DNA from 4 places in the Escherichia ruysiae genome. Region 1 is predicted to be linked to each of the others. Evidence: predicted binding sites of a transcription regulator. Region 1 holds the regulator's gene; each other region holds the start of a gene.

Region 1 (5,584 bases):
CGCGCCGCAAAGGTCATGCACGGCAAAACTTCACCGATTACGCATAACGGCCAGGGGGTATTTCGCGGTCTGGCAAATCCACTCACCGTGACGCGCTACCATTCGCTGGTGGTAGAACCTGACTCATTGCCAGCGTGCTTTGACGTGACTGCCTGGAGCGAAACCCGCGAGATTATGGGGATTCGCCATCGCCAGTGGGATCTTGAAGGTGTGCAGTTCCACCCGGAAAGCATTCTCAGCGAACAGGGGCATCAATTGCTGGCGAATTTCCTGCATCGCTGATTTCTGGTTGCTATCTAGTGATTTTTTATGCATATTTTGTGATTATAATTTCACATTGATTTATGCGTAACAGGGTGATCATGAGATGGCAACTGAACAAGCAGCAATTACACGCGCGACTTTCGATGAAGTGATCCTGCCGATTTATGCACCGGCAGAGTTTATTCCGGTAAAAGGTCAGGGCAGCCGAGTCTGGGATCAGCAAGGCAAAGAGTACGTCGATTTCGCGGGTGGCATTGCGGTTACGGCATTAGGCCATTGCCATCCGGCGCTGGTGGAAGCGTTAAAAACCCAGGGGGAAACGCTATGGCATATCAGCAACGTTTTCACCAACGAACCGGCGCTGCGTCTTGGGCGTAAGCTGATCGAGGCAACCTTTGCCGAACGCGTGGTGTTTATGAACTCCGGGACGGAAGCCAACGAAACGGCCTTTAAACTGGCGCGTCATTACGCTTGCGTGCGCCATAGCCCGTTCAAAACCAAAATTATTGCCTTCCATAACGCCTTTCATGGACGCTCGCTGTTTACCGTCTCGGTAGGCGGGCAGCCAAAATATTCCGACGGCTTTGGGCCAAAACCGGCAGACATCATCCACGTTCCCTTTAACGATCTCCACGCAGTGAAAGCGGTGATGGATGATCACACCTGTGCGGTGGTGGTTGAGCCGATCCAGGGCGAGGGCGGTGTGACGGCAGCGACGCCAGCGTTTTTGCAGGGCTTGCGCGAGCTGTGCGATCAACATCAGTCATTATTGGTGTTTGATGAAGTGCAGTGCGGGATGGGGCGGACTGGCGATTTGTTTGCTTACATGTACTACGGCGTGACGCCGGATATTCTGACTTCTGCGAAAGCGTTAGGCGGCGGCTTCCCGATTAGCGCCATGCTGACCACGGCGGAAATTGCTTCTGCGTTTCATCCTGGTTCTCACGGTTCCACCTACGGCGGTAATCCTCTGGCCTGTGCAGTAGCGGGCGCGGCGTTTGATATCATCAATACCCCTGAAGTGCTGGAAGGCATTCAGGCGAAACGCCAGCGTTTTGTTGACCATTTGCAGAAGATCGATCAGCAGTACGATGTGTTTAGCGATATTCGCGGTATGGGGCTGTTGATTGGCGCGGAGCTTAAGCCACAGTACAAAGGTCGGGCGCGTGATTTCCTGTATGCGGGCGCAGAGGCAGGCGTAATGGTGCTGAATGCCGGACCGGATGTGATGCGTTTTGCACCATCGCTGGTGGTGGAAGATGCGGATATCGATGAAGGGATGCAACGTTTCGCCCACGCGGTGGCGAAGGTGATTGGGGCGTAAATAAGACGTGTCATCGTCGCATCAGGCAAAGCATGTCGGATGCGGCGTGAACGCCTAATCCGACCTACGGTTTGCTTCTGGCAATAATGATATTACGCCTTCGAATCCCGTAACTTCCGACTCAACCAAATCCCGTGATGCGGTCGCTGCCGCCAGGCCATCGCTGAAATGGTGTGCATTGTATTCAGATGGCCAATAACGCGTTGTAAATGCTGCTCCAGCGTGCCAGACGCGCCTTCGTGTGGCAGCATCTCTGGCGAGTCTATGATATTGGCGTCACCAGAACTCCCCGGTTCATCATATTCCAGCCGCTGCTGACAGCGTTGAATAGCGATTTCACAAGACTGCAAATACTCCTGCGCCAGTTCCGGCGGCAATGTCCGGTGCTCCCGCGCCAGCGTGGTCATGGCATTAATATGCTCAACAATAAACTGACTATGCGTAACCCACAGTTTCATATCTGCCAGATAATGGCTGTTAAACGCCGGTTCCTGCATCGCCTGGTTCAATGAGTTATACAAGGTGTTATGCGCCTGATTAACCCGCATTCGTTGCCAGGCTAGTGGCGTAGGTTGCGGATCTTTACTGAGGATCAGACGAATGGCCTCCTGGTAAGTTTCTAAGGCATCATGGGCGTTCTTGCGCAATAAGCCGCTCTGCCACTGCGGCCACAGCCAAACTGTGCCGCCGAAGGCAATCAGACAACCGATGATAGTATCGATTAGACGGGGGATGATGTACTGCTCGCCATTCAGCCATAACAGTTGCAGGGTATATACAGCGGTAATGGTAAAACCGACCGTCGCCCAGCCGTAGTTTTTGCGCAATATCAGGTAACTGGCGAGCGTGGTGAAAAGCATCAGCGTCAGGGTGTAACCTTCAGGGATTTTAAAGTGCAGTGCAACACCAGCAATAATTAATCCAACCACGGTTCCGACAGAACGATTCACAATTCGCAGACGAGTCGCGCCATAACCATTTTGCGTCACCAGCAATACCGTCATTAGTATCCAATAGGATTTCGGCAGATGCAGCGCGGTGCCCATCAGGCTGGCAACGCTTAACATCACACTCAGTCGTCCTGCATTACGCAGTGCTGGCGATTTCAGGGAAAGATAGCTTTTCAGCGCCGGGAGTAACGGCATTCGGCGCTGTTTATCGGCCAGTAAGTCACGGGTATAGAGTGGTTTTTGCGTTCGCAGCACGCGGGCGATGCGGCTGAAATGCCAGTAGCAGAATTGCCCTACAGGGTTATCCGGATGCTGGCGGGCGATTTTTTCCAGTGCGCCAATTTGCTTATCCATCGTAAAACGCGTCGGCAGGCGATGGTAAAGAATGTCATCAGCCAGCACGCGCAGGCGAGTGGCGACGGTTTGCGCATTCCAGCGGATAACCTCCTCCGCATGGCTACGCTCGACCAGCTTTTGCACCTCTTCTGGCTGATGCAAACTGACCGAGATGTGTTCCTGTAAATCCAGCGCCTCCTGGAAAATGCGCAGCATCCGCTTGTAATCGGTATTATTTTGCGCGGAAAGCATATGCATTTGCTGATAGCACTGGGTAATTAAATCGACCGCTTTTTGCTGGCGTTCCAGCAGCGGTGGCAACGCTTTCTCAGGATCGGTGTGCTGGGTAAGCAGGCTGTATTTGGCTTCGCAATAATCTGCCAGTTCACGGTACAGCAGGCTAAGTGACTCGCGTAGCGGTTGTTCGCGCCAGAGCCAGAACCAAAACCAGTTAAACAGCCCATACCAGAGTGTACCCAACGCATAGATGAGCAACGGTTCCCAGACGGGCATGTATCCCGCCAGACTTAAGGTAAAAATAGCTGCCAGCAGCGATGCGGGAAGTAATTTTGCGTGTAATGGCCCTAACTCGGCAGTAACGCCAAGTATCAACGTTAACCCTGTCAGCAGAAATGGCAGGGGGATATCTTTTTCCAGCAGCAGTTGTGTTAGCAAGCTGCACGTGGCAAACAGCGACGCACCAATAATTAAACGTTTGAAAAAGCGTTTATGGGGCGTATCAAGCCCCGCAATATTGCAACAGGCGGGGACGAGGGAAAAGAGCAGCCCAAGCCTTAATTCGCCAAGCAATAGACCAACGGCCACGGGCAAACATAGCACCAGCGTTTGTCGTAGTGCATAGTTGATATCAGGATGGTAAATCAGTCTGCGCCACATCGGGTTAAACAAAATGGCGCGCTACTCAGTAACGCGCCACTCCGACGGGATTAACGAGTGCCGTAAACGACGATGGTTTTACCGTGTGCGGAGATCAGGTTCTGATCTTCCAGCATCTTCAGAATGCGCCCCACGGTTTCACGAGAACAGCCGACAATCTGACCGATTTCCTGACGGGTAATTTTGATTTGCATACCGTCCGGGTGAGTCATGGCATCCGGTTGTTTTGCCAGGTTCAGCAGAGTCTGTGCAATGCGGCCTGTTACATCGAGGAATGCCAGGTTGCCCACTTTCTCTGAAGTGACTTGCAGGCGACGTGCCATCTGTGCGGAGAGACGCATCAGAATATCCGGGTTTACCTGAATTAATTGGCGGAATTTTTTGTAGGAAATTTCAGCCACTTCACAGGCGGTTTTCGCACGTACCCATGCGCTACGTTCCTGGCCTTCTTCAAACAGGCCCAGTTCGCCAATGAAATCACCCTGATTCAGATAAGAGAGGATCATTTCTTTACCCTCCTCGTCTTTGATCAGCACTGCCACAGAGCCTTTAACGATGTAGTACAGCGTTTCCGCTTTTTCACCCTGGTGAATAAGCGTGCTCTTGGATGGGTACTTATGAATGTGGCAATGAGACAAGAACCATTCGAGAGTCGGGTCTGTTTGCGGTTTGCCAAGCACCATGCGCGGTTATCCTCTGTTATAAGCTTTCTCCAGAGCCAGAAAACGCCGCTGTCTCTGGATTGCCGAAATGTGCTTCCCGCTACCTGGGAAGGGGCTATCAACTGAACTGCACGGTAATGTGACGTCCTTTACATACATGCAGTACATCAATGTATTACTGTAGCATCCTGACTGTTTTAGCATAGCTTTCGCGTTGTGTCTCCTGGTGTCTCGCTTCAGCATGACCCAGGTCGCCTTCCGTTGCGCGATTTGGTCAGTACGCGTACTCTGTCAGGAAAATTGACGCAATGGAGTTTCGATTATGCAAGCGCGTGTGAAGTGGGTCGAAGGGTTAACCTTTCTGGGCGAATCCGCCTCTGGTCACCAGATTTTAATGGACGGCAACTCAGGCGATAAAGCGCCAAGTCCGATGGAAATGGTGTTGATGGCGGCGGGTGGTTGCAGCGCCATTGATGTGGTTTCTATCCTGCAAAAAGGGCGTCAGGATGTGGTCGATTGTGAAGTAAAATTGACCTCTGAACGCCGCGAAGAGGCACCACGCCTGTTTACGCACATTAATCTGCATTTTATCGTCACCGGTCGCGACCTGAAGGATGCAGCGGTTGCGCGTGCGGTTGATCTCTCAGCCGAGAAGTATTGCTCAGTCGCGTTGATGCTGGAAAAAGCGGTAAATATTACTCACTCGTATGAAGTGGTTGCCGCGTGATTTAACTATCCCGTTGTGAAGCCGGAGAGTATTTTATCCGGCTTAATAGCAGAGTTACTCGATTTTCTTCCCTTCCATCAGTCGTTGCACCAGCGGCAGCATAATTAACTCCATTGCCAGACCCATTTTGCCGCCCGGCACCACTAATGTATTGATGTGGGAAATGAACGAGCCTTGCAGCATCGCCAACAGCCAGGGGAAATCGATTCCTTCCAGATTTCGAAAATGGATTACCACAAAGCTTTCATCCAGCGATGGGATGCCTTTTGCGGCGAAGGGGTTTGAGGTGTCAACGGTGGGGACGCGCTGGAAGTTAATGTGGGTGCGAGAAAACTGCGGTGTGATGTAGTTGATATAGTCTTCCATTGAGCGAACTACCGAGTCCATCACCGCTTCTCGCGAGTGCCCGCGCTCGCTGGTGTCG
Region 2 (5,584 bases), 180 kb from region 1:
AGCATTTCTGCGATTTCACGCTCCGGCGGCAGTCGTTCGCCAGGATTGTACGGTGTTTTGATGATCAGATCGCGGATCATCGCCCCGACTTCCTGGTAAGGTCTTTGCGCAGAGGTGGCAGATTTCATGATGTTGTGTCCGTTAGGTGCGGTTAATCAAATTATTGCCGGATGCGGCGTGAACACCTTATCCGACCGACAAAGAGTGCGTATTTAATAAGTTGCGATTGATACCCTGGCTCGATAAGCGTGCGCATCGGGCGATCTTACGTTGATCGTCAATGACAAACTATACCATTAGCACTGGAAGTTGGCACGTACAGGTAGGCAAAAAAACGAAAACTGGTCAACCAAATATTGGTTTGATTGACCAGTAAGTCTGTATGGTAATCAGTCAGTTACAGTGCAGCCACGCATTCGCGCGCGCCGCGCTCGCACAGTTGCTGATATGCCGCTGTCACTGCGCCAACAAAGTCGGCATTCTGCGGCAGATCATCTGCAAAAATACCGCTCAGGCTCAACAGGGCTTTTACGCGTTCTGCTCCCTGATATTGCGCGTTGATCTTCTGGAATTCAGCCAGCATCGGGTCAACTACGTCGATGGCGTTGCCTTGCTCATCCACACCCTGGGTGTAACGCATCCAGCCCGCCACGCCGAGCGCCAGGTGACGCCAGCTACCGCCGTTTTGCAGGTGCAGACGCACCGGGTCCAGCAGACGCTGCGGTAACTTCTGGCTGCCGTCCATCGCAATCTGCCAGGTGCGGTGACGCAGAGACGGGTTGCTGAAACGCTCGATCAGCAGCGTCGCATAGGCGTTCAGGTCAGTCCCTTCCGGCATCGACAGCGTTGGCGCTTGTTCCTGCATCATCAGGGCAAAGGCGGCTTTGCGATAAGCCGGGTTAGTCATGGTATCAGCAATGGTTTCATAGCCACCGAGGTAACCAAGGTACGCCAGGAAAGAGTGGCTGCCGTTGAGCATACGCAGTTTCATCATTTCGAATGGTACAACGTCCGAAACGAACTGTGCGCCCACTTTATCCCAGTCCGGGCGACCATTAACGAAGTTATCTTCAATCACCCACTGACGGAACGGTTCACAGGCAATCGCGCACGGATCGTAAACACCCAGTTGATCAGCAATTTCCTGTAAGGTTTCTGGCGTCGCCGCCGGAACAATGCGGTCAACCATGGTGCACGGAAAGGTGACATTTTCTTCAATCCATGCCGCCAGCTGTGGGTCGCGCGCCTGAGCCAGCCCCAGAACGGCAACTTTCGCCACATGACCGTTTTCACGCACGTTGTCGCAGGACATTACGGTAAACGCTTTCAGCCCTTTTTCACGACGCAGGCGCAGAGCTTCAACGATGTAACCAATCGCGGACTTCGGCGCGGTCGGATTTTCCAGGTCGTGCTTGATCAGCGGGTTATTGAGATCCAACTGACCGCTTGCCGCATCGGCGCAGTAACCTTTTTCCGTGACCGTCAGGGAGACAATCGCTGTTTGCGGACGCGCCATTGCGTTGAGAATACCTTCGCAACCGTCGATTTCCGGATGCAGAGCTTCTTTCATCGAACCGATAATTTTCAGTTCAGTGCTTTCTGCACCTTTTTCCGCCACGGTGTACAGCAGTTGCTGTTTTTTCAGGTTTTCGATCAGCACACGGTCGTTACCTGGCATCAGGTTAACTTCGCAGATACCCCAGTCGCTGTCGGTGCTTTCCAGCAGATGATGGGTGTACAGCGCCTGGTGCGCGCGGTGAAACGCCCCGCAACCGAGATGCACAATGCGTGATTCCAGACGAGAATGATCCCATGACGGGCGGGCAACCGGCAGATTGCTGTCAACAATAGTAGTCATCGTAAACTCCAGAATCCGTCTTCAGAGAGTGACGGCAAGGAAGAAGGAACCGGCACGGCGCGCAGCCATGCCGGTGGGTATTAACGGCTAAAGAAAGCGCGCTGGATCGCCAGTTCGACACCGCGAACTTCGGCCAGGCCTTTCAGACGACCAATCGCGGAGTAACCTGGGTTGGTTTTCTTCTTCAGGTCGTCCAGCATCTGATGACCGTGGTCCGGACGCATCGGGATCAGGTCTTCTTTGCCTTCCGCTTTACGACGGTGTTCTTCTTCAACAATCGCTTTCACCACTTCGTACATATCAACGTCACCGTTCAGGTGCGCCGCTTCGTGGAAGGTTTTCGGGTTATCTTCACGCATGGTGGAACGCAGATGGGTGAAGTAAATACGCGGACCGAACTGCTTGATCATATCAACCAGATCGTTGTCAGCACGCACGCCGTAAGAACCGGTGCACATGGTGAAACCGTTCGCCATGCTGTTTACGGTATCAACCATCCACTGCATATCTTCAATGGTGGAAACAATGCGCGGCAGGCCGAGGATCGGGCGCGGCGGATCGTCCGGGTGAACAGCCATACGCACGCCAACTTCTTCGGCAACCGGAATAATGGCTTTCAGGAAGACCGCAAAGTTTTCGCGCAGCTTCGCTTTGTCGATATCTTTGTACAGCTCCAGGTGCTTACGGAACTGGTCGAGGGTGTAGCCTTCTTCCGCGCCCGGCAGACCAGCAATGATGTTACGGGTCAGACGCGCTTTGTCTTCGTCGCTCATAGTGGCGAAGCGTTCAGCAGCCTGAGCAATTTCTTCTTCGGTGTAATCCGCTTCCGCGCCTGGGCGCTTCAGGATGTGCATTTCAAACGCAGCAAATTCGATCTGGTCGAAACGCAGGGCTTTGGAGCCGTCCGGCAGTACGTATTCGAGGTCAGTACGGGTCCAGTCGAGCACTGGCATGAAGTTGTAGCACACGGTGCGAATACCGCACTGCGCAAGGTTGCGCAGGGTCTGCTGATAGTTAGCGATCCACTGCTCATAGTTGCCGGTATGGGTTTTGATATCTTCGTGAATTGGCACGCTTTCTACGACAGACCACACCAGGCCAGCATCTTCAACGATAGCCTTGCGTTTGAGGATCTCTTCTACGGACCATACTTCGCCGTTCGGGATATGGTGCAGCGCGGTAACCACGCCAGTTGCGCCCGCCTGACGGACATCAGCTAAAGAAACCGGATCGTTTGGGCCGTACCAGCGCCAGGTCTGTTCCATGATTTTTCCTCTTTCACATAGTGGGTTCAACAGCGAAGAGACGCGGAACCCCGGAGTTGTTTAGGTATCCGGATGAACAACCAGACCACAGCCGTGGCGTCGCACCGGATGAGATGGCGTATAAGTTCTACCTTTTGGTAAGACATGTCAACCCGGATTCTAAAATTGGTTAACCACATCACAAGAAATCTACTCTCCCGCCGATTGTTGCAAATTACAGCAAGGGTAAACAACGGTTATTGATCAGGGTATGTGATATTCATCGCAACAATGGTTGACCAATTTACATAACATGTCGCCCAAAATAACAACGGTTCAACCAGGTAAGGTAAAACGTTATGCATGTGCTTAACATTCTCTGGGTGGTATTCGGCATTGGCCTGATGCTGGTACTGAATTTGAAGTTCAAAATCAATTCAATGGTGGCTTTGCTAGTGGCGGCGCTGTCCGTCGGGATGCTGGCGGGCATGGATTTGATGTCGCTGCTTCACACCATGAAAGCGGGCTTCGGCAACACGCTGGGGGAACTGGCGATCATCGTGGTATTCGGTGCGGTCATCGGTAAATTGATGGTCGACTCTGGCGCGGCTCACCAGATAGCGCACACGCTGCTGGCGCGTCTCGGTCTGCGCTATGTTCAGATATCGGTGATTATCATCGGCTTGATTTTCGGTCTGGCGATGTTCTATGAAGTGGCCTTTATCATGTTGGCACCGCTGGTGATCGTGATTGCAGCCGAAGCCAAAATCCCGTTCCTGAAACTGGCTATTCCGGCAGTAGCAGCTGCCACTACCGCACATTCACTGTTCCCGCCGCAGCCGGGCCCGGTGGCGCTGGTAAATGCTTATGGCGCGGATATGGGGATGGTTTATATCTATGGCGTACTGGTGACGATCCCAAGTGTAATCTGCGCTGGCCTGATCCTGCCGAAGTTCCTCGGTAATCTGGAACGCCCAACGCCGTCATTTCTGAAAGCAGATCAACCGGTAGATATGAACAATCTGCCTTCTTTCGGCGTTTCGATTCTGGTGCCGCTGATCCCAGCGATCATTATGATCTCCACCACCATCGCCAATATCTGGCTGGTAAAAGAGACCCCTGCCTGGGAAGTGGTTAACTTTATCGGTTCCTCGCCGATTGCAATGTTTATTGCGATGGTGGTTGCATTCGTACTCTTTGGCACCGCGCGCGGGCACGATATGCAGTGGGTAATGAACGCCTTTGAAAGCTCGGTAAAAAGCATTGCGATGGTGATTCTGATCATCGGTGCTGGCGGCGTACTGAAGCAGACCATCATCGACACCGGCATTGGTGACACCATCGGCATGTTGATGTCGCATGGCAATATTTCGCCCTACATCATGGCGTGGCTGATCACCGTACTGATTCGTCTGGCGACCGGTCAGGGTGTGGTTTCGGCGATGACTGCCGCCGGGATTATCAGTGCTGCAATCCTTGATCCGGCAACCGGTCAACTGGTTGGCGTGAATCCGGCGCTGCTGGTGCTGGCGACGGCTGCAGGTTCCAACACCCTCACCCACATTAACGATGCATCTTTCTGGTTGTTTAAGGGTTATTTTGACCTGTCGGTAAAAGACACGTTAAAAACATGGGGTCTGCTGGAACTGGTCAACTCCGTGGTTGGGCTGATTATTGTGTTGATTATCAGCATGGTAGCGTAAAGGAACACCAGAGCCTGCCAATGGCAGGCTCTGACTGATGACAAAGTCTAAAAATGTGCCCAGACAGTCCCCTCGCCCCTCCGGGGAGAGGGTTAGGGTGAGGGGAACAGACCAGCAAAGTGCGCTTTGTGTATGCCTGATGCGACGCTGGCGCGTCTTATCTGGCCTACAAAGGGCTAACATGCAGGTTTTGCAGGTAGCCTGGCGCATCACGTAATATTACGTACCAGCATTAGCAAGCCCTGTGATTTCTTTATTGATAAACAAAAGTAACACCAATAATCGACTGCACATTACCTGCAGTCACCTGCCCTCCAGTACGTGCGTAATTTGCCGTTAATCCCAGACTTACCGCCGAAGTCCCTACTGCCCCTAATGACACAGTGCTATTCGCTGGAATAATCGTTCCGTTGCGCGTCAACTGTACGCCGACTCCCTGTGCTGGCGAAAACGACGCGGTATTGGTGAAAATCGAGTTGCCCGCATCTGCGGTTGTGCCTGAAAGGTAATACCCCAGGTTTTGGCTTTTCGCACAATAAACGGTAAGAGGAATCGGCACCGAACCGGGATAGTCCGGCAGTGTAACGGTGACATCACGAGCGGAAACATCACAGCCGCCAGTGGGCACCACCACATCATTATTGGCGTAAATATTCCAGACGAACTGGAAATCATCGCTGTTATAGTTGTTGGTCTGTCGCAAAATAAGCACGGCAATTAATGAGCCTGCCTTAATCGCAACGCCACCCGCACTGCTGACAGGCGTCAGATAAAGCGCC
Region 3 (5,584 bases), 1.9 Mb from region 1:
CATCAACTGTTGCCCCTGCCGCGCCAGTGCTTCCGCTTCTTGCGCCGTTTTGCAGTTGCCGATCATGTTGATATCCGCGCCGGCAATAAAGTTGTCCGGTTTCGCGGAGATAAACACCACGCCGCGCAGATCTTTATTTTCGCGGAGTTGTTTAATAATGGTGCGTACCTGTGAGGCAAACTCCGCCTTCAGGGTGTTCATTTTCTCGCCAGGAACATCAATGGTGATGACGGCAATATTGTCCAGACGCATATTGAGGGTAAATGCTGATGCCATTTCCATTATTCCGCCTCCAGAACCATTGCTGCACCAAGCCCACCTGCGGCACAGGCGGTCACTAAACCAAATCCACCGCCGCGACGGCGAAGTTCATGCAATGTCTGGGTTATCATCCGCGCACCAGTAGCCGCGAAGGGATGTCCGTAAGCAATCGAACCGCCAAGCACGTTAAATTTGCTGTCGTCCACTTCACCAGTGGCATGTGCACGCCCCAGCACATCGCGGGCAAAACGTTCACTACCCAGCAACTGAATATTCGCCAGCGTCTGGGCAGCAAATGCTTCATGCATATCAATCAATGTCAGATCGCTCATCGTTAAACCGGCACGTTCCAGCGCCAGCGGCGTTGACCAGGCTGGACCGAGCAACATGTCCTGCCAGACATCTATCGCGGTAAATGCATAACTGCGCAGATACCCCAGCGGCACCAGCCCTAATTCTTTCGCCCGCGATTCGGTCATCAGGATCACCGCCGCAGCGCCATCGGTCAGCGGCGTACTGTTCGCTGCCGTTACCGTTCCGTGTTTACGATCAAACGCCGGACGCAGCTTTGCGTAATCAGCAAGCGAGGAATTACCGCGAATATTGTTGTCTTCGGCAAGCGGTTGTTTATAAGGGGGGATAAAGGCGGTCATCACTTCTTCTTTGAGTTTACCTTCCGACCACGCCTGAGCGGCTCGCTGATGCGAACGGTGCGCTAATGCATCTTGCTGTTCGCGGGTGATGCCGTAGGTTTTCGCCATTTGTTCAGCGGTGTCACCCATCCGCAAGCCGGTGGAATATTCCGCTACCGCAGGCGGCACGGGCATTAAGTCACGCAAACGCAGACGAGAGAAAAGTTTCAGACGCTGGCTCATTGTGCGGGCTTTGTTGACATCCACCAGCACGCGCGCCAGTTTTTTGCTAACGCCAATCGGCAATACCGACGAGGAATCTGCCCCACCGGCAATCCCCGCACGAATGGTTCCCGCCATCAGGCTTTCGGCGACGTTTGCAACAGCCTGGAAACTGGTGGCACAGGCACGACTGACGCTGTAAGCATCGGTATGGACGTTCATTCCGGTGCCAAGAACAATTTCACGCGCAATGTTGGGGGCTTCCGGCATTTGTACGACCTGACCAAAGACCAGTTGTTCAATCACTTCGGCGGGGATCTCGCTACGAGCAAGCAGTTCTCCGACGACCATCTTCCCCAAATCAACAGCGGGAATACCATGAAAAGCCGTCGCCTGGCGAGCAAAAGGCGTGCGTAATCCGCTAACAATGGCGATACGATCGCCCTGGCGGGTAACCAGCGGTAAAACCTGACCCATAACACTCCCCTGTAAAAAAATAGATAAAGTGGTCTGACCTGATCATAGTCTTAACCATTTTTTTACATTTAGCCAAGTGGAGAAAAGGGAAAGTGGGAGCTATGACACAGAGAGAAAAGAAGAAGAGAAAACAAAACGCCCCTGCCAGCAACTGGCAGGGGCGTGCGTACCTGAGAGGAATTAACGCAGACCCAGCTGGAAGATCAGCATTTCAGCTTCGCAGGCAAAAGTGAAATCGATATCCAGGCGAACACCATCAGACTCTTCAGTGAAAGTCGGGGTGATTTTGCACGGTTCGGATTCCACGCTACGGGCTTTTTCAGTCAGCGCCGCCAGCGTTTGTTCTGCTTCTGCGCGGTTTGCAAACACGCGGCTGTAAGACGCGGTGCAATCGGAGTTGTCCATAATGGTGCCAACATCCATACAGCAGCAAACCGGGGTTTCATCAGCACTACATTTACTCATCGTTGATTTCCTCTGTATGTGCACCCAAGGTGCCAGATAAACGTTGCGGATATTTTACGCTTCCGGAAAGTGCTGCTCCAGTTGTTAATTCTGCAAAATCGGATAAGTGACCGAAATCACACTTAAAAATGATCTAAAACAAAATTCACCCGGATGGATGAGTGCGCCACCTCTAAATTTTGCCAGCTGGATCGCGTTTCTTAGATCATATTTGAAAAAAGATAGAAACATACTTGCAACATCCTATCTGGTCAGACCTATACTCTCGCCACTGGTCTGATTTCTAAGATGTACATCAGCCCCTACACTTCGCGCTCCTGTTACAGCACGTAACATAGTTTGTATAAAAATAAATTATTGAGGTTATGGTCATGAGCCAGAAAACCCTGTTTACAAAGTCTGCTCTCGCAGTCGCAGTGGCACTTATCTCCACCCAGGCCTGGTCGGCAGGCTTTCAGTTAAACGAATTTTCTTCCTCTGGCCTGGGTCGGGCTTATTCAGGGGAAGGCGCAATTGCCGATGATGCCGGTAACGTCAGCCGTAACCCCGCGTTGATTACCATGTTTGACCGCCCGACTTTTTCTGCGGGTGCGGTTTATATTGATCCGGATGTAGATATTACCGGGCATTCTAATTTAACCGGTCAGAGTGCAAATGCTAAAAATATCGCACCGACAGCGTGGGTCCCTAACCTGCACTTTGTCGCGCCTATTAACGATCAGTTTGGTTGGGGAGCGTCAATAACGTCCAACTACGGCCTGGCTACGGAATTTACCGACAACTATGCTGCTGGTATCTATGGCGGTAAAACCGATCTGCAGACAATCAACCTTAACCTTAGCGGGGCTTATCGCCTTAACAATAGCTGGAGTTTTGGTCTTGGTTTTGATGCTGTTTACGCCAAGGCAAAAATTGAGCGTTACGCCGGTTCGCTGGGGCCTTTGTTGTCTCAACAGTTGATTGCCCAAGGTGTACCCGCGTCATTGACCAATGGTATTAATACTCCGGACTCTCAAATTGCTCATCTGAAAGGTGACGAGTGGGGCTTTGGCTGGAACGCGGGTATTCTTTATGAACTGGATAAAGATAACCGTTGGGGCCTGACATATCGTTCAGAAGTTAAAATCGACTTCGAAGGGGATTACAAAAGCTCCATTAACCCAAATCTGAACAACATTTTGGGTAATATGGGCTTGCCGTATGGCACGATGGGTGCAACACAAAATGGATCCTTGACGCTCAACCTGCCTGAGATGTGGGAGATTTCTGGTTATAACCGTGTTGCGCCGCAGTGGGCAATTCACTACAGCATGGCCTATACCAGCTGGAGTCAGTTCCAGGAGTTGAAAGCGAAAGGCGATAGTGGTCAGACGCTGTTCTATAAAGATGAAGGATTCCGTGACGCATATCGTATCGCGTTGGGTACAACCTACTATTACGATAAAAACTGGACCTTCCGTACCGGTATCGCCTATGACGACAGCCCGGTTCCGGCAGATAAACGCTCTATTTCCATTCCTGACCAGGATCGTTTGTGGTTAAGTGCTGGGTTAACCTATGCATTTAATGAAGATGCATCCATTGACGTTGGCGCATCTTATATGCATGGTCAGAAAGTGAAATTCACCGAAGGTGAAGGTGCGGCAGCTTATTCTTTCGAGTCTGAAGGTAAAGCCTGGCTGTTCGGGACTAACTTTAACTACGCGTTCTAATAACACGTTCGTTTAATAAGAAAAAAGGTGAGTTTTACGACTCACCTTTTTTATTTGCGTCTTATTCAGAATCGATATCTTTTAAATCATCCTGAATCGCTTGCGCGTTCGGGTTTTCTTGCGGTTTGAGCTCACCGCCATTGGCGATGAAATCATGACGCTGGAAGTAAGCCTCGCGCACCATAATGTAAGGATCGGAGGACTGACGAAGCAAGCCGTCAGAATCCAGCAACTGCGCACGAGTTTCGATCCCTTCAAGCGTCCATTTACCCACCGACATCGGCCAGGTCAGCCAGGAAAGTACCGGGTAAAGGCTGTCTGCCATATCACCGCCGTCATCACGCAGCGTAAAGCTACCGTAGAACGGTAACTGAACGTACGGCCCATAACCCACGCCATAGTGACCGAGCGTACTGCCAAAACGGTGAGGTTCGGTGCGTTGCAGTTTCGGATTCGCCATCCCAGCAACATCAATAAAACCGCCCATTCCCAAAATGGTGTTCAGGAAAAAGCGGGTAAAGTGGACCATCCCCTGATAAGGGTCACCCTGCAAGAAGTAGTTAACCATCACCGCAGGTTCTTCCAGGTTGCCGGTGAAGTTGCTCAAACCGTTACGCGCCGGTTGCGGAACATAATCACGCCAGGCGACCGCTACCGGTCGAACCACATACGGGTCTAACACATTGAAGTTAAAATTGTACATGGTGCGGTTGAACCCTTCTAACGGGTCAGAACGCCCTTGCTGATCTGTACCGGAACTCGCACACCCCACCAGAAGCGTAGTTCCCAGAGCAAGCGCCGACAGGCGAAGCTTCATAAATGTCTCCCTGTTTTTTATGGCTTTTTTATGGCTTATGCAGTTTGCCATCCATGACGGAACGATACCGTATCCGCCTGTTTAGGTGTGGGCGATTGTAACAGCACGTCAACTGATGTCCAGACGCCCTGGTTTGCTGACTTGATCATAGCCTGGTAATCGCCGCCCTGTAGGCTACTTGATTCTGTAGAAACAGAAAAAGGCAAACGCAGCCTTTTATACATTTTCAGAGTAACTCCCGCCAGTTGCGAGCAAAAAAGCCGCTACGCTTTAGCTATACGTGCTAATTCAAGAGACGACATCATGGACAATGACAAAATAGATAAACACAGCGACGAACTTGAAGTAGAGAGCGAAGAAAAAGAGCGTGGAAAAAAAATAGAAATAGATGAAGACCGGCTCCCCTCCAGAGCGATGGCTATTCACGAACATATCCGTCAGGACGGCGAAAAAGAGCTGGAGCGCGACGCGATGGCGCTACTGTGGTCAGCCATTGCGGCGGGTCTGTCGATGGGCGCTTCGTTACTGGCAAAAGGGATATTTCATGTCGAACTGAAAGGCGTACCGGGGAGTTTTTTGCTGGAGAATCTGGGTTATACCTTTGGTTTTATTATCGTCATTATGGCCCGCCAGCAATTATTTACTGAGAATACCGTAACGGCGGTACTACCAGTGATGCAAAAACCGACCATGGGCAACATCGGCTTACTGATGCGGTTATGGGGCGTCGTGCTGCTGGGTAATATTCTCGGAACAGGTATTGCGGCGTGGGCGTTTGAGTATATGCCTATCTTTAATGAAGAAACCCGCGATGCGTTTGTCAAAATCGGCATGGATGTGATGAAGAACACCCCCAGCGAGATGTTTGCCAACGCGATCATCTCCGGCTGGCTTATAGCCACAATGGTATGGATGTTCCCTGCGGCGGGAGCGGCAAAGATTGTAGTAATTATATTGATGACGTGGCTTATCGCGCTGGGCGACACTACCCACATCGT
Region 4 (5,584 bases), 340 kb from region 1:
CAGGCTGTTCAGGCTCTGACGGTTTTGCTCATCAACCCGGCGATTGCTGTGCTCAAAAATACGGTTGGCGAGGTTTTCAAATTGCTCGCTCAAACGCTGCTCGCTGTTAATCATCTGGCGAATTTTATCGTCAGCGTGTTGCTGTGCGGCCTCCATCCGCGTGGTCACTTCACGCAGATCAGCCTCCAGAGAGGTGTTAATACTTTGCAGGCTGCGCACTTCGTTATTGAGCAATTCACACTCTGCGCGCCAGTGCTCGCTTTGGGTAATTTGTTGTTTTGCCGCGCTTAACTCCGCGACCATCTCTTCACGTTCAGCTAATTGCTCGGCTTTTTGCTGCGCGTGCTGATAACTGGCAAACAGCCAGCCGATGGCCACACTGACCAGCGCAATAATGGCATAAACAATGATTGAGAAATCCACAAAGCCTCCTGACGCAACAACTTACCCGCACAAAATAGAATTGTGCTGTACAAACGTCCAGTTGGAAAGGCATTTCCTGCGAGGCGCTACGCAAAAATACAAAAGGCCGAACGCGTCGGCCTTCAGACAGGAGAAGAGAATTACAACAGACGGCGCGCCGCTTCCACCACGATTTTCACCGCATGGCTTTCAGTTTGTTTCATCGTCTCAGCATTCGGGATCTCTTGCTGGGTACGGTTAACGATAACGCCCGCCACCATACCAGCACGCAGGCCCTGGCTTGCACACATGGTCAGCAGAGTCGCAGATTCCATTTCATAGTTCATCACGCCCATCGCCTGCCACTCTTCCATAGAACCTTTAAAGTGACGGACTACGCGACCAGAGTAAGTATCGTAACGTTCCTGACCTGGATAGAAGGTATCAGAAGAAGCAGTCACGCCAACGTGAGTCGTCGCGCCAATGGATTTCGCTGCTTCAACCAGCGCAGTCGTACATTCGAAATCAGCGACAGCCGGGAACTCCAGCGGTGCGAAGTGCAGGCTCGCGCCATCCAGACGAACAGACGCCGTGGTAACCAGTACATCACCAACATTAATATGCGGCTGAATAGCGCCAGTTGTACCGATACGCAGGAAGGTGCGAATGCCCAGCTGTGCCAGTTCTTCAACGGCAATAGAAGTAGACGGGCCGCCGATACCGGTAGAGCAGACAATAACAGGTTTACCATCCAGCTCTGCACGCCAGGTGGTGAATTCGCGGTGAGATGCCAGCTTAACCGGCTTATCCATCAGCGCGGCGATCTTTTCCACACGATCCGGGTCGCCAGGGACGATGGCAAGCGTAGCCCCTTGTAAATCGTTTTTAGTGAGGCCGAGATGAAAAACATCAGACTTGGACATATACAACTCCTCTGTGAATCGGTTTAGTCAGAAGAAGCAAAAAGGTACTTTACCGAAGGGATTAAGATTTTTTCGTGATAGTCATCACTATGATGCAAATGTGTTGCATACATTTACTCATCAAAAGTGACTTAAATCACATAATTTACTCTTAAGTCAGTAAGGCCGCTTAAAAGATGAGCCATTTGAGGCAATGTGAATTGTTGCACGCTGACTATAGTTAACATTGCGCAAAATTTTTATAAGGGTACGGAGAATACCATGACAACAACACAACACTCTGGATTTGCACCTGCTGCATCCCCCCTCGCCTCGACCATCGTTCAGACTCCGGATGATGCGATTGTGGCAGGGTTCACCTCTATCCCTTCACAAGGGGATAACATGCCTGCTTATCATGCCCGTCCAAAACAGAGCGATGGCCCACTACCAGTGGTCATTGTAGTGCAGGAAATTTTTGGCGTGCATGAACATATCCGTGACATTTGTCGCCGTCTGGCGCTGGAGGGATATCTGGCTATCGCACCAGAACTCTACTTCCGCGAAGGTGATCCGAATGATTTCGCCGATATTCCCACGTTGCTAAGCGGTCTGGTAGCAAAAGTGCCTGACTCACAGGTGCTGGCCGATCTCGATCATGTCGCCAGTTGGGCGTCCCGCAACGGCGGCGATGTCCATCGTTTAATGATTACCGGATTTTGCTGGGGCGGACGTATCACCTGGTTGTATGCCGCGCACAACCCGCAGCTGAAAGCGGCAGTGGCGTGGTACGGCAAGCTGACAGGCGATAAGTCGCTGAATTCACCGAAACAACCTGTTGATATCGCAACCGATCTTAACGCGCCGGTTCTCGGCTTATATGGCGGTCAGGATAACAGCATTCCGCAGGAGAGCGTCGAAACCATGCGTCAGGCGCTGCGGGCAGCAAACGCGAAAGCGGAGATTATCGTGTACCCGGATGCCGGTCATGCATTTAACGCCGATTATCGCCCGAGCTATCATGCCGAGTCTGCGAAAGACGGTTGGCAGCGTATGCTGGAATGGTTTAAGCAGTATGGTGGGAAGAAGTCGCTGTAATGAGAAAAGACCGGGTGGTATTACCACCCGGTTTGGAGTTTATCCCCGACGCAAATTCTGTGCCGCCTGCACCATGTTCGCCAGTGCCGCGCGGGTTTCTGGCCAGCCGCGCGTTTTCAGGCCGCAGTCCGGGTTGACCCACAGGCGCTCTGCCGGAATGCGTTTTGCCGCTTTCTTCAGCAGGGCTTCAATCCATTCCACGCTCGGTACGTTTGGCGAGTGAATGTCATAGACGCCTGGACCGATTTCATTCGGATAATCAAACTCTTCGAATGACTCCAGCAACTCCATGTCGGAACGCGAGGTTTCGATAGTGATGACGTCAGCATCCAGCGCCGCAATCGAATCCATGATGTCGTTGAACTCGCAATAACACATGTGAGTGTGGATCTGCGTTTCATCCTTCGCCACGGCGGCGTTGATACGGAAAGCTTCCACGCCCCACTGGAGATATGCATCCCAGTCGCTGCGACGCAGCGGTAAACCTTCGCGCAGCGCCGGTTCATCAATCTGGATGATGCCAATTCCAGCGGCTTCCAGATCGGCCACTTCATCACGCAGCGCCAGCGCAATTTGTTTGGCAATGGTTTCACGGCTGACGTCTTCGCGCGGGAATGACCAGCAAAGAATGGTCACCGGGCCGGTCAGCATCCCTTTTACCGGTTTGTCGGTCAGCGATTGCGCATACTTCGCCCACTCCACGGTGATCGGTGCCGGGCGGCTAACGTCACCAATAACAATCGGTGGCTTCACGCAGCGGGAACCGTAGCTCTGTACCCAACCGTTTTGCGTAAAGACAAAACCGTCGAGGTGCTCACCAAAGTATTCCACCATGTCATTACGCTCAGCCTCACCATGCACCAGCACATCCAGTCCTAAACGTTCCTGCTCAACAATGGCCTGTTTGATATGTTCCGCAATACCCGTGCGGTAGTTGTTGGCGTCGAGATTGCCCTTTTTGAAATCCAGACGCAGGGTACGAATTTCTGTAGTTTGCGGGAAAGAGCCAATCGTGGTGGTCGGCCAGGCTGGCAGTTTAAAACGCGCACGCTGGGCTTCAGCACGCACTTCATAAACGTTCGCACGCTGGCTGTCCTGGGCGGTAATCGCCGCCAGACGCTTTTCTACCGCCGGATTATGTACGCGGGTAGAGTGACGACGCGCCTGAATCGGGGCGCTCCACTCTGCCAGAGCTGCCGTATCACCACTGTTCAGCGCATCGCGCAGTAGAGCCAGTTCATGACATTTTTGCAGGGCGAAGGCAAACCAGCTTTTCACTTCTGCATCAAGACGCGTTTCCACGCTCAGGTCGATAGGGCTATGCAGCAGCGAGCAGGAAGATGCCACCCACAAATCACGTTTGCCGACAATGTCTTTAATTTGTGCATATTTCTCGGTGAGATCGGCGCGCCAGACGTTACGACCATTGACCAGTCCGGCAGACAGCAGCCAGTCAGAAGGCAGGCGCTTGTGCAGTTCTGCTACATCATCTTTGCCATGAATGAGGTCGACATGCAGACCCTGAACAGGCAGCGCCGTAATCGTGTCGAGGTTTGGCGTTACACCTTCAAAATAGGTGGTCAGCAGCAGTTTCACCTGGCCCTGGAGCGCATCGTAAGCAGGTTTATATGCGTCCAGCCACGCCTGCGGCAGTTCCAGCACCAGCGCCGGTTCGTCAATCTGTACCCACTCAATACCGCGTTTTGCCAGTTCTGCCAGAACCTGCTGATAAACCGGCAGAATATCGTTCAGCAGGCTCAGGCGGTCAAACTGTTCACCTTTCACTTTCCCCAGCCACAGATAGGTAACCGGCCCCAGAAGCACAGGTTTCACCTTGTGACCCAACGCCAGCGCCTCGTCTACTTCATCCAGCAGCTGCGTCCAGGTCAGTTTGAACTGTTGGCCTTTAACGAATTCCGGCACCATGTAGTGATAGTTGGTGTTAAACCATTTGGTCATTTCTGCCGCCGCCGCAGGTTCACCTGTTGGCGCACGACCGCGACCAATACGGAACAGGGTGTCGATATCCACCGAACCGTCTTTATTCTGATGACGCGCCGGAACGTTACCCAGCAGCAGGCTGGTGGTCAGAACATGATCGTACCAGGCAAAATCGCCCACCGGCAGCAGGTCGATACCCGCCTGCTTTTGTTGATCCCAGTGACGAGCACGCAATTCACGCCCTACTGCCAGTAATTCTTCACGCGTGGAGTTCCCCGCCCAATAACTTTCTTGCGCTTTTTTCAGCTCGCGACGCAGGCCAACGCGAGGGAAACCGAGGGTGTGATTAAGAATTGTCATTATATGCCCCTTATGGAATTTTTAGTATTTAGCCGTCCAGATGTTTACACATCCATAATTGGCGGTTACTGTATATTCCTCAAGCGCAAATTATTCATGCCGAAGTGAAGGACTTTCATGATCGAAGTAAAACACCTGAAAACGCTACAAGCGTTGCGGAATTGCGGCTCGCTCGCAGCCGCTGCGGCGACGTTGCATCAGACGCAATCCGCCCTGTCTCACCAGTTTAGCGATCTGGAACAACGCCTTGGCTTCCGGCTATTTGTGCGTAAAAGCCAGCCGCTACGTTTTACGCCGCAGGGAGAAATCCTGTTGCAACTGGCAAACCAGGTGCTGCCGCAAATCAGCCAGGCACTGCAAGCCTGCAATGAACCGCAGCAAACGCGCCTGCGTATTGCCATTGAGTGCCATAGCTGTATTCAGTGGCTGACACCCGCGTTAGAAAATTTCCATAAGAACTGGCCGCAGGTCGAGATGGATTTTAAATCAGGCGTAACGTTTGACCCGCAGCCTGCGTTGCAGCAGGGCGAGCTGGATCTGGTGATGACCTCCGATATTCTGCCGCGCAGTGGCCTGCATTATTCGCCGATGTTCGATTATGAGGTGCGTCTGGTGTTAGCACCTGACCACCCACTGGCGGCGAAAACGCGAATCACGCCGGAAGATCTCGCCAGCGAGACGCTGTTGATTTATCCGGTGCAGCGCAGTCGACTGGATGTCTGGCGCCATTTTCTTCAGCCGGCAGGCGTCAGCCCGTCACTGAAAAGCGTCGATAACACCTTATTGTTGATTCAGATGGTTGCCGCGCGGATGGGTATTGCCGCTCTGCCGCATTGGGTGGTGGAGAGTTTTGAGCGCCAGGGTCTGGTGGTGACCAAAAC

What was found. Region 1 encodes CRP, which controls carbon source genes, mostly activating them, when cyclic AMP is high. Its sites were predicted from a motif close to ATGTGANNNNNNTCACAT; they were not measured.
Region 2: uxuA (mannonate dehydratase) is a predicted target of CRP. The motif match lies at 3,374-3,391, and genes of this name have one in related genera.
Region 3: RGV86_RS05975 (YfcZ/YiiS family protein) is a predicted target of CRP. The motif match lies at 2,162-2,179, and genes of this name have one in related genera.
Region 4: udp (uridine phosphorylase) is a predicted target of CRP. The motif match lies at 1,450-1,467, and genes of this name have one in related genera.

The regions. Positions count from the first base shown of each region.
Region 1 is NZ_JAVIWS010000001.1:3,048,223-3,053,806, forward strand. Features, by position in the region: gene pabA (aminodeoxychorismate synthase component 2) at 1-282, shown strand, start outside; gene argD (bifunctional acetylornithine/succinyldiaminopimelate transaminase) at 368-1,588, shown strand; gene RGV86_RS14665 (YccS/YhfK family putative transporter) at 1,681-3,771, opposite strand; gene crp (cAMP-activated global transcriptional regulator CRP) at 3,822-4,454, opposite strand; gene RGV86_RS14675 (OsmC family protein) at 4,756-5,160, shown strand; gene RGV86_RS14680 (phosphoribulokinase) at 5,215-5,584, opposite strand, start outside.
Region 2 is NZ_JAVIWS010000001.1:3,228,883-3,234,466, reverse strand. Features, by position in the region: gene uxuR (Uxu operon transcriptional regulator) at 1-128, opposite strand, end outside; gene RGV86_RS15670 (fructuronate reductase) at 398-1,858, opposite strand; gene uxuA (mannonate dehydratase) at 1,939-3,123, opposite strand; gene gntP (gluconate permease GntP) at 3,462-4,805, shown strand; gene fimH (type 1 fimbria D-mannose specific adhesin FimH) at 5,059-5,584, opposite strand, start outside.
Region 3 is NZ_JAVIWS010000001.1:1,181,947-1,187,530, forward strand. Features, by position in the region: gene fadJ (fatty acid oxidation complex subunit alpha FadJ) at 1-282, opposite strand, end outside; gene fadI (acetyl-CoA C-acyltransferase FadI) at 282-1,592, opposite strand; gene RGV86_RS05975 (YfcZ/YiiS family protein) at 1,773-2,057, opposite strand; gene fadL (long-chain fatty acid transporter FadL) at 2,429-3,769, shown strand; gene mlaA (phospholipid-binding lipoprotein MlaA) at 3,831-4,586, opposite strand; gene RGV86_RS05990 (formate/nitrite transporter family protein) at 4,890-5,584, shown strand, end outside.
Region 4 is NZ_JAVIWS010000001.1:2,704,331-2,709,914, reverse strand. Features, by position in the region: gene rmuC (DNA recombination protein RmuC) at 1-423, opposite strand, end outside; gene udp (uridine phosphorylase) at 564-1,325, opposite strand; gene RGV86_RS13125 (dienelactone hydrolase family protein) at 1,587-2,402, shown strand; gene metE (5-methyltetrahydropteroyltriglutamate--homocysteine S-methyltransferase) at 2,442-4,703, opposite strand; gene metR (HTH-type transcriptional regulator MetR) at 4,821-5,584, shown strand, end outside.